3 linked regions of the Verrucomicrobium spinosum DSM 4136 = JCM 18804 genome follow. The main gene of each other region encodes a partner of the protein of the gene in region 2 in a complex. Links are inferred from orthologs where the notes say so. Each region holds a gene or a part of one and is shown on either strand. Other genes may lie near its edges. The genes, in order: dnaX, dnaN and dinB.

Region 1 (3,072 bases), 1.9 Mb from region 2 along the record:
AGGGATCATGGCCTCCGGGCCTGCCGGAGTGCCGGATGCGGTGCTGGGCGCTCCGACGGCGGGCGGTTGGCCAGCCGCGGGCAGGATCACGACATCTCCACGCTTTGGGAAGCCGTCCACAATATCCGCAGAGATGAAGTTCTGCTTGGACTCGGGAGTAACGATGAGTGAAGCCTTGTTGCCCGTCTGTGGCTGGGTGATCAGCTTGGTGCCGGGAGGGAGCGTCATTCGCGATTCCGTCCGGACCAGGACAAACTGCTGTTCCGGGTTGACGACTTCCACCAGGCCGATGGCCGCGTCCTGTTTGGGGGGCTCTTCCTTGGCCTTTTCCGCAGGTTTTTCCTCCTTGGGTTTGTGCATCAACTTGCTCATCGTGCTACAGCTGGTGCATGCCAGAGTGGCCAGGCCAAGGGTGAGCAGGATGGATTTCTGAAGAAGCATGGCGGGATGCTAGACGGTCATCTTCGTTTGGAAATTAAAAATGCCGAAATGCGGGGTGGAAAGGACGGGGCTCCCCGCTACGATTGGCGGGTGAGTTATCAGGTTTTCGCCCGCAAATACCGGCCGCGCACGTTTGAAGACGTGCTGGGGCAGGACCACGTCGTGCGCACGTTGCGCAATGCCATCGCTCAGAACCGTTTGGCGCATGCCTACCTCTTCGTGGGGCCCCGTGGGACGGGCAAGACCAGCACCGCCCGTATCTTTGCCAAGGCTCTGAACTGTCCGAACGGACCTCGGGTGGATTTCGACCCCGATGACGAGGTCTGCGTGGAGATTGAAAAGGGGATCAGCCTCGACGTGCGCGAGATTGACGGTGCCAGCAACAACGGTGTGGAGCAGGTGCGTGAGCTGCGTGAGGAGGTGAAATTTGCCCCCACCCGCTGCCGGTACAAGATCTACTACATCGATGAGGTGCACATGCTGAGCACGGCGGCCTTCAACGCGCTGTTGAAGACTTTGGAAGAGCCGCCAGAGCACGTGAAGTTCATCTTCGCCACCACTGAGGCGCATAAGGTCCTGCCGACGATCATCAGCCGCTGTCAGCGGTTTGATCTGCGCCGCATTCCTGCCGGTCTCATTGCCAAGCATCTCCTGCACATCGCCACCCTGGAAAAGGTGGCCTTGAGCGAAAAGGCTGCCTATGCGATTGCCAAGGGGGCAGAAGGCGGGATGCGTGACGCGCAGTCCATGCTGGACCAGTTGGTGGCCTTCTGCGGGGAGCGGATTGAAGAACAGGATGTGCTCGACATTTTTGGGTTCACCCGGGGTGAAACGGTGGCCAATCTGGCAGCACGCGTTCTGGACCGCGATACGGTTGGGGCACTGAAGGAGCTCCACTCCCAGGCCGACACCGGCAAAGACCTTGGGCGCCTGTTGACCGACCTCATCCAGCATTTTCGCACTCTTCTGGTTCATCAGGTGGATCCGGCAGCGGCGGAGGAGGATCTCTCGCCAGAGGTGGCGGACATGGTCAGGCAACAGTCCGCCATGGTGCAGGCTGAATCCCTGCTCCGGGTGATGGACGGCCTTGCTGAGGTGGATGCCCGCATGCGCTGGGCCAGCAACAAGCTGCTGCATCTTGAAATTGGCGTCATCCAGGCTGTGCAGACCCTTGGAGAAGTGACCTTGAGCGAGGTGATTGAGGCCTTGGGTGGCGCACCCAGTCCGGATTTGATTGCCAGGCGAGCTGCTCCTCCCGTGCCATCCCGTGCCGTGGTGGAGGCTCCAGCCGCGGAGCGCCCTCGGCCAGCGCCTGTGGCGGTGGCGGCTCCGACGCCTGCACCAGTTTCTTTATCCACGCCGAAGCCTGCTGCCGCACCGGTAGTTGAGCCAGCGCCGCTCCCGGCACTCTTCCGTGAGGAGCCACCACCTCAGGCTCCCGTGCCGCCGTTGTTCCGCGATGAGCCCCCTCAGACGGACCGCCCCGCACCCGTTGCTGTTGCCCCGACTCCGCCGCCAGTGGCAGTTCCAGCTGAGGTTCCTCCCGCGGTGGAACCTGCCGCGCCCACTCCCGCCCCGGCACCCGTGGCCGAGGCACCGACATCTCCTCCCGCTGCTGCGGGGGGGACTCCAGAAGAACAGTGGCGTCAAATCAAGGATCGATTCCGGATCAAGAGCCCGCTCAAGGCGGACTATCTGGATGTGGCGGCGTTTCAGTCTTGTGAAGGCAAGACGCTGCGCATAGGCATGCCCACTTCTGAGGCCGGACATCGGGATGCTCTGCTCTACGCTCCCGTCCGCAAGGCACTGGAGGAGATCATGTCAGACGTGATCGGGCGCCCCATGATGCTGGAGATCAACCTCGATCCCAGCATGGAGCCCCCGCCCATGGCGGAGCCGATGTTCACCTTCTCCGATCCGGAGCCCGCCCCTGCAAAAGCACCGGCCGCTCCGAAACCAGAACCCAAGGCGGAAGCCAAATCCGAGGCAGCCAAACCGGCCATTAATGAAGATTTCTACAATGACCCCCTGATTCAGGAGGCCCTGGTCAAGTTCAAGGCCACCCTGGTGAAGCCCTGAGGTTTACAAGGGCTCCCGTTGATTTCCTTACCAACCAACCACGCACCCACCTTTCTCGCATGAACATTCAGAAGATGATGAAGCAAATGCAGCAGATGCAGTCCAAAATGGCTCAGACCCAGGACGATCTTGCTGGTAAGACCATGGAAGTGAGCTCCGGCGGCGGCCGCGTGACGGTCACCGTCACAGGGGCCCAGGAAATCACTGCCATCAAGATCAACAAAGAGATCGTGGATCCCGAAGACGTGGACATGCTGGAAACCCTGGTGCTGACCGCTGTGCAGCAAGCCCTCGCCAAGAGCAAGGAAATGGCCGCTGGCGAAATGGGCAAGCTGACCCAGGGGATGGGACTGCCTCCCGGCATGGGATTCTAAACGCGATGCTGTAAAATTCGCACTCTCCCAGGTGTTGCTTCGCTGAAGGCACCTGGGGAGTGAGGTGAACTCCCAGTGGATTGAACCCCGCGAGGGCGGCGAAAAGGTGACGCACTCGCTTGTGGGTCAGCGGGACACGCCCGCAGACAGTGCGGGGCAGGAGATGGAGGGCGATGAG
Region 2 (3,006 bases):
GCGCCATAGCAAGGTGAGTGCCTTCCGCCAGAAGTACCGGAAGGTGGACGTCCTGCTCATCGATGACATCCAGTTCTTTGCTGGAAAAGGGAGCACTCAGGAGGAGTTCTTCCACACCTTCAATGATTTGTTTAACTCTTTTAAACAAATCGTCCTGACGAGTGACCGTGCCCCGAGTGAGATCAAGAACCTTGAAGCCCGCTTGGTGTCGCGCTTCGAGTGGGGGATGGCCACCCAGATCGAGTCTCCAGACCTGGAGACTCGCACGGCGATCCTGCGCCAGAAGATGGTGGACTGGTGCGTTCAGGTGGACGACTGGGTCCTTTCATTTCTCGCTGAGAACATCCGCACCAACGTCCGTCGTCTGGAGGGGGCTCTCATGCGCGTGGCAGCCCACATCTCCCTGGGCAACGGTGGCCCGCTCACCCAGACGATCGTGGAGACCCTGCTCCGTGACATCCTGGAAGAGCCGGATGCCAAGGCGGTCACCATTGACTGGATCCAGAAGGTCGTAGCCGAGCATTTCGACATCCGTCTGGCAGACATGACGAGCCATCGTCGGCCCGCCTCCATTGCCATCCCGCGGCAGATTGCCATGCACCTGGCGCGGGAGCTGACCAAGTCCTCGCTGAAGGAAATCGGCGATGCCTTTGGCGGGCGGGATCACGGAACGGTCATTCACGCCTGCAAAGCGGTCTCGACGAAGGCAAATTCTGAAGAATTTCGCCGTACGTTGGGTGTTCTGACGGAAAAAATTAAAAAGATTTCCTGACCGGGTTGCCGGGAGCAAAACGGGTGAGACGAAAGGACTTTTTTCCTTCGACACCATCCGGTTTTGCTCCCATTATGCTTGCTTAATTTTTGCCTCTCGCTAAGAGAAGCCGCAAGCCTGACCATGAAATTCTCCATCAGCAAGGAAGCTTTCCTCACCGCGCTCCAACAAGTGCAACATGTCGTCAGCACCCGGACGACGCTCCCCATCCTTTCCAACGTCCTGATCAAGGCTGGCAACGGCCAGTTGCAGTTTGTCACGACGGACCTTGACGTGGGTATCAGCGGTACGGTGGCGGCGGAAGTTGAGGAGGCAGGAGCGACCACTCTTCCGGCCCGCAAGCTGGTCTCGATCATCCGGGAACTGCCGTCGGACGAGGTGGAAGTGACCGTGGACGAGCGCAATGTGGCCCACATTCGCAGCGGACCGAGCTTCTTCAAGGTCATGGGTCTGGCGGCTGACGAGTTCCCGCCGCTGCCGACTTTCAGTGATGCGCGTGAGTTCAAGCTGGAACAGCGGGTGCTCAAGGATTGTCTGCGCAAAACCTCCTATGCGATCTCTACTGATGAGACCCGCTACGTGCTCAACGGCATCCTGTGCTCCTTCAAGGAAAACATGCTGACCATGGTGGCCACGGACGGTCGCCGTCTGGCGATGGTGGAGCAGGAGTTGGAATTCCCCCAGAGCAACGAGGTGGACATCATCATCCCGACCAAGGCGGTGAATGAGATTCAGCGTCTGCTGGAAGATGAGGGGGAAGTGACCCTCAAGGTGGGCTCCGGCCAGATCGCCTTTGATCTGGGTGACTTCTTCCTCGCCAGCAAGCTGATCGAGGGGAACTACCCGAACTACCGCCAGGTGATCCCTGGAGAGGCTCGTGAGCGTATTGCACTGGATCGCGAGCCCCTCCTGCGTACGCTTGGCCGTACGTCATTGCTGCTGAGCGACAAGTCCAACTCGGTGAAGCTGCACCTTACCAAGGACAATCTCGAAGTGGTGGCCAATGCTCCCGACGTGGGTGAGGCCCGCGAGAGCGTCGCCATCAACTACAAAGGGGCGGAGATGACCATCGCCTTCAACCCGGAGTTTTTCATGGCTCCGTTGCGCAATCTCGTCAGTGACGAAGTTTACCTTCATTTGATTGACGAGATCAGCCCTGGCGTACTGCGTAGTGGGACCAATTTCCTCTATGTGTTGATGCCGATGCGCGTGAATTCCTAAACTCCCTTCCCCTGAAGATGAAGACCTCGATCCTGTTGCCTTTGCTCAGCGCGGGCGCCTGTTTGGTGCTTGCCAGTTGTGAGACTACCAGTTCGCAGCAAACCATCCGCCAGCGGAACAGCGGGTACTCGCTGGATGACGCCCCTTCAGGGCAGGCTCGCTACCAGACTAGTCCGGTGACCCAGTCTGGTGCACCGACGACCACGGTGGAGTCTTCGGACCCCAACATGCAGCCCACAGAGTCCACGGTGACGTCGTCCACGGACGTGACCCCACCCAGCACTCCGGACACACCGCCTGCTCCTCCTTCGCCTCCCGTGCCCCCGCCGCCCGGTCCCGCTCCCGCTGCGCAGACGGGGGCTGGTACGGGTGGTCCGCCCACCTATGGCAAGATGGTTCCTGGTCGCCCCGGCTTTGTTTATCCCCCTGGCGTGGAAGCCAAGCCGGAAAACATGGTGGATGTGCGTGATTTCACCCCCGGTCAAAAGGTGCGCGACCCGCGCACCGGCAAAATCTTCCTTGTCCCCTAAGCGTCCTGGGGTAATGGCTGAACTTGAACAGGGCGCGTTGGGTTCCAACGCGCCTTTTCTTTCCCCCGCATTCGCTGCCGCTGAGCTCATGCCTGACCGGGAAGATCTGATGACCATGCTCCGACCTTCTTGAACGCTTTTTCTTTGTCTCGTTGAATACCCCGCTGCCACCTCACATCGCTGTCGTGGGCCCCGGTTTGCTCGGTGGCTCCATGCTGATGGCGCTGCGTGCCGGTCTCCCGGGCGCCCATCTGCGTGCTTGGGCCCGACGTCCAGAAGCGGCTGTGGAGCTCACGGAGCGCGGCTTTGCCGATCTGGCTTCCACCAAGCTCGATGATGTGCTTAATGGAGTAGGGCTGGTGGTGCTGTGTACGCCGGTGGAGACGATGCCTGCGCTGGCTGCGGAGATGGTGACGCTGCAGAGCGTGGTGGCCCCGGATTGTGTGGTGACCGATGTGGGCAGTGTGAAGGAGACGGTCGTCA
Region 3 (3,097 bases), 2.6 Mb from region 2 along the record:
CAATCCACCAGCAGGCTGAGCGTGCGGTAAACGGTGGCCCGTGAGATGGTGCGGTCAATGCGACGCGACATGGCGTGCAGATCTTCCGCGTTGAAGTGTTCCTGCGTGCCAAAGGCAGCCTCAATGATGACATCGCGTTGTTTCGTGCGGCGAAGTCCCTTGCTGGCAAGGAAGGATTCCAGGGTCTGTCGGATGGCCTCGGTCATTTCTTATCCATTGTTCTCACGCGGAATGGAATCGTCAACCCTAGATGCATCCGGGTTTGACGGCGGTTTGCTCAAGATCGAGCGTTGAATGATGTTGATACTGGATCTCTATAAGCCTGTTGCTCGAAAAGGCAAGCCACAGAGATGGCCCCGTTGGGGGGCATGGGTGGCGGTTGCCCTGGCTGTAACAGCCTGTCATCCGGAAAATACGGCACCTAACAAACCTTTGGACGCGGCATTTATCCGGTTGTCACCTGCGGAGGTGGCGGCGTTGCCGACGGCGGTTCGCTTTGATGCGCCGATGGGCACGGAAAGCGGTGCATTCACTTACAATGCCCAGCGGTTTCGCGTGAACCGGCATCTGGGGGATGATCTCAATGGCATCGGTGGATGGAACTCGGATCTGGGAGATCCTGTCTATGCCAGTGGGGTGGGGAAGGTGATCTATGCGGGCTGGGTGGGGCCAGGATGGGGGAATATGGTGATCCTTGCACATCAAGTGCCAGATGCCTCTGCGCCAATGGGTTATCGTGTGTGCCAAACCATCTATGCCCATCTGGATGAGGTCCTCACTCAGTGCGATGCGGTGCTAGCCCGGGGGGCACAACTTGGCACGGTGGGCACGGCCAACGGCCGGTATCTGGCTCATCTTCACTTCGAAGTGAGGGAGAGCCTCTCGGTGTATCCCGGCATCGGCTATGCGGATGCGCCTCTGGATCGTGTGCCGCCTGAGGAGTTTCTGAAGCGGTACCGTGGGAAGGGTGGGGATTTGCTTTTGCCTGGGATGAGGGAATGAGGCCATCGGCAGAATGCTGGTCCCACGTCCAGTCGGGACGTCTGTGTCATGAATCAAAGCGGCAGGCGCAGCTGGGTGCGAACGGGAGGGACGAGGGTGGAAACACCGATGCCGATGAGACGAAGGGGGGACTTGACCAGCTGATGGCGAGCGAGGAGGTGACAGGCGAGACGATAGATCTCGTCGGTCTGCGTGAGCGGATCATCCACGCGAAGCTGGCGCGTCAGAGTGGTGAAATCACTGTAGCGGACTTTGACCTGGATGGTAAGGGCTCCGACGCCTTCCTTTCCCAACGTCTGGGCTACATCGAGCGCAAGCTCCTTGAGGGCAGCACGAAGCGTGGGACGGTCGTCCGTGTCATTGAGGAAGGTGTTCTCGGAACTGATGCTCTTGCGCTCGTCGGTGGGGTCAACCGGCCGCTCATCGGTGCCTAGGGCGCGCTGTTTCAAGGTGGCGGACCACGAGCCGAGGATGTCAGTCAGTGGAATCGTCGTCTCCTGGAGGTCGCCCACCGTCATGAAGCCGCGCTCGTTCAACTCCTTGGCGGTGACGGGACCGACGCCATGAATGGCCCCGACTGGCAAGGGGCGGAGGAAGGCTATCTTGTCCCTTTCCCGGATGAGGGTGAGACCATCTGGCTTTTGAAAGCCGCTGCCCAGTTTGGCAAGGAACTTGTTGGACCCGAGTCCCACCGTGGCGGTGAGTTGCACCTCCTGTTTGATGCGGGCTTTGATCTCACGGGCCATGGTCTCCGCAGCCTCCAGAGCGGTGTCCTGATCGTCGTAGTTTTGATAGGAGGGGCTGACGTCAAGGTAGGCTTCGTCCACTGATACCTGCTCGATGCAAGCGCTGAAGTTCTGGAGAACCTGCATGATCTTGGCCGACTCTGCGCGGTACACGCTCATTCGAGGGCGAACAAAGATGCCCTGGGGGCAGAGTTTTCCGGCGGTGCGGGAGGGCATGGCCGAGTGCACCTTGAAGGCGCGGGCTTCATAGCTGGCCGCGCAGACCACCCCACGTTGATCGGGCGGGGAACCGACAATGACGGGCTTGCCCTGGAACTCTGGATGATCACGCTGCTCGATGGACGCGAAGAACGCGTCCATATCCACGTGCATGACGATCCGGGGCTGAGGCATGGATGAGAGAGTACGGCGGGCAACCGATCTTTGACGGTGCCAAGTCGTCTCCCCTTTAGCCCATGGCACAAAGGTGAGCCAGTGCCGGGAGAGGATCTGACTTGGTGTCCCTGTGGAAATCCAAGGGAGCGGCAGAAGCTGGCGAACGTAGCAAGCGCCCGGTTTGAGATGGATTTATCAAAGGTTTGATAAATGGCCTGCCTCCACGCCTCCCATTTTCAAGTCCCTTGAAAGCCCCTTTCAAGGCAGGGGCATCGGTGGACGCCCGTAGAACACCCCATTGCTCTTGGGCCTCCCGTACTCATGCGCGGCCCCGTAGGCTCCCGGAATGAAGCCTGGGGCAAACTGCGACTCCACCCCATCAAAGGGATAGGCCGGATACAGCGCCAGCACGTCACGGTGGGGCCACAGCCAGTCTGTGAACGTCTGCCCCTCATGGGTATTGTTGATGCCCGCCGCTGGATCTGGGGGCTCTGGGACCGTAGGCAAAGGGGTCTCCACAATCTCCGTGCCCGGCCATGTGGTCCAGTCCCCCACATCGTACCCCTCAGGCTCCTCACCCTGCCACCAGTGCTCTTCGGGGTCGCCCCAGCTTATGCTGGGCGTCCCGTTGACCGTCAAACGCTCCTCCAGCCTCCAGCGGATGTGCACCATGCGCCATGCCATCGGGGAGGAGTCCACCTCCCAGATCCAGCGCCACCGCACCTGCTCCCTCCGGATCTCCGTCACAATCGAAGCCTCCTCCGTGCTCTTGGACTTCCGCCATAGCAACCTCGCCAGCCGGAAGGCGGTCAGTGGAAAGATGTCCGTCACGATCACATCCTCATCCTCCCACGCCGGTGGCGTCTCATCATCGGACCACGAGCGCAGCTGGTAGGCAAACGTCATCCTCGTGTACCGGCCGCGCCACTCCTCAGTGGCCAGCGGCACGCACAAGGGCGGCGGCGGGGCAAATG

Evidence for each region.
Region 1: the proteins of dnaN (region 2) and dnaX are in contact, whole or in part, in a cryo-EM structure (PDB 8GIZ), measured with the Escherichia coli proteins. The link is inferred for Verrucomicrobium spinosum DSM 4136 = JCM 18804 from one-to-one orthologs.
Region 3: the proteins of dnaN (region 2) and dinB are in contact, whole or in part, in a solved structure (PDB 1OK7), measured with the Escherichia coli proteins. The link is inferred for Verrucomicrobium spinosum DSM 4136 = JCM 18804 from one-to-one orthologs.

What each region holds. Positions count from the first base shown.
Region 1 is NZ_ABIZ01000001.1:3,173,857-3,176,928, forward strand. Bases 66-2,983 are described here. They hold dnaX (DNA polymerase III subunit gamma/tau), read left to right. Parts: upstream 66-447; coding sequence 448-2,520; downstream 2,521-2,983. Other genes in these bases: VSP_RS12825 (hypothetical protein), read right to left, coding at 66-441; VSP_RS12835 (YbaB/EbfC family nucleoid-associated protein), read left to right, coding at 2,580-2,894; VSP_RS12840 (hypothetical protein), read left to right, coding at 2,959-2,983. In the rest of the region: more of VSP_RS12825, read right to left, coding at 1-65; more of VSP_RS12840, read left to right, coding at 2,984-3,072. UniProt on the Escherichia coli protein: Part of the beta sliding clamp loading complex, which hydrolyzes ATP to load the beta clamp onto primed DNA to form the DNA replication pre-initiation complex.
Region 2 is NZ_ABIZ01000001.1:5,083,042-5,086,047, reverse strand. Bases 93-2,944 are described here. They hold dnaN (DNA polymerase III subunit beta), read left to right. Parts: upstream 93-895; coding sequence 896-1,993; downstream 1,994-2,944. Other genes in these bases: VSP_RS36495 (prephenate dehydrogenase), read left to right, coding at 2,709-2,944; VSP_RS20675 (hypothetical protein), read left to right, coding at 2,011-2,523; dnaA (chromosomal replication initiator protein DnaA), read left to right, coding at 93-772. Outside these bases: more of dnaA, read left to right, coding at 1-92; more of VSP_RS36495, read left to right, coding at 2,945-3,006. UniProt on the Escherichia coli protein: Confers DNA tethering and processivity to DNA polymerases and other proteins. Acts as a clamp, forming a ring around DNA (a reaction catalyzed by the clamp-loading complex) which diffuses in an ATP-independent manner freely and bidirectionally along dsDNA.
Region 3 is NZ_ABIZ01000001.1:2,433,030-2,436,126, forward strand. The notes cover bases 99-3,041. They hold dinB (DNA polymerase IV), read right to left. Parts: upstream 2,142-3,041; coding sequence 1,056-2,141; downstream 99-1,055. Other genes in these bases: VSP_RS09770 (Fur family transcriptional regulator), read right to left, coding at 99-206; VSP_RS34770 (murein hydrolase activator EnvC family protein), read left to right, coding at 433-1,002; VSP_RS09785 (hypothetical protein), read right to left, coding at 2,382-3,041. In the rest of the region: more of VSP_RS09770, read right to left, coding at 1-98; more of VSP_RS09785, read right to left, coding at 3,042-3,097. UniProt on the Escherichia coli protein: Poorly processive, error-prone DNA polymerase involved in translesion repair and untargeted mutagenesis. Copies undamaged DNA at stalled replication forks, which arise in vivo from mismatched or misaligned primer ends.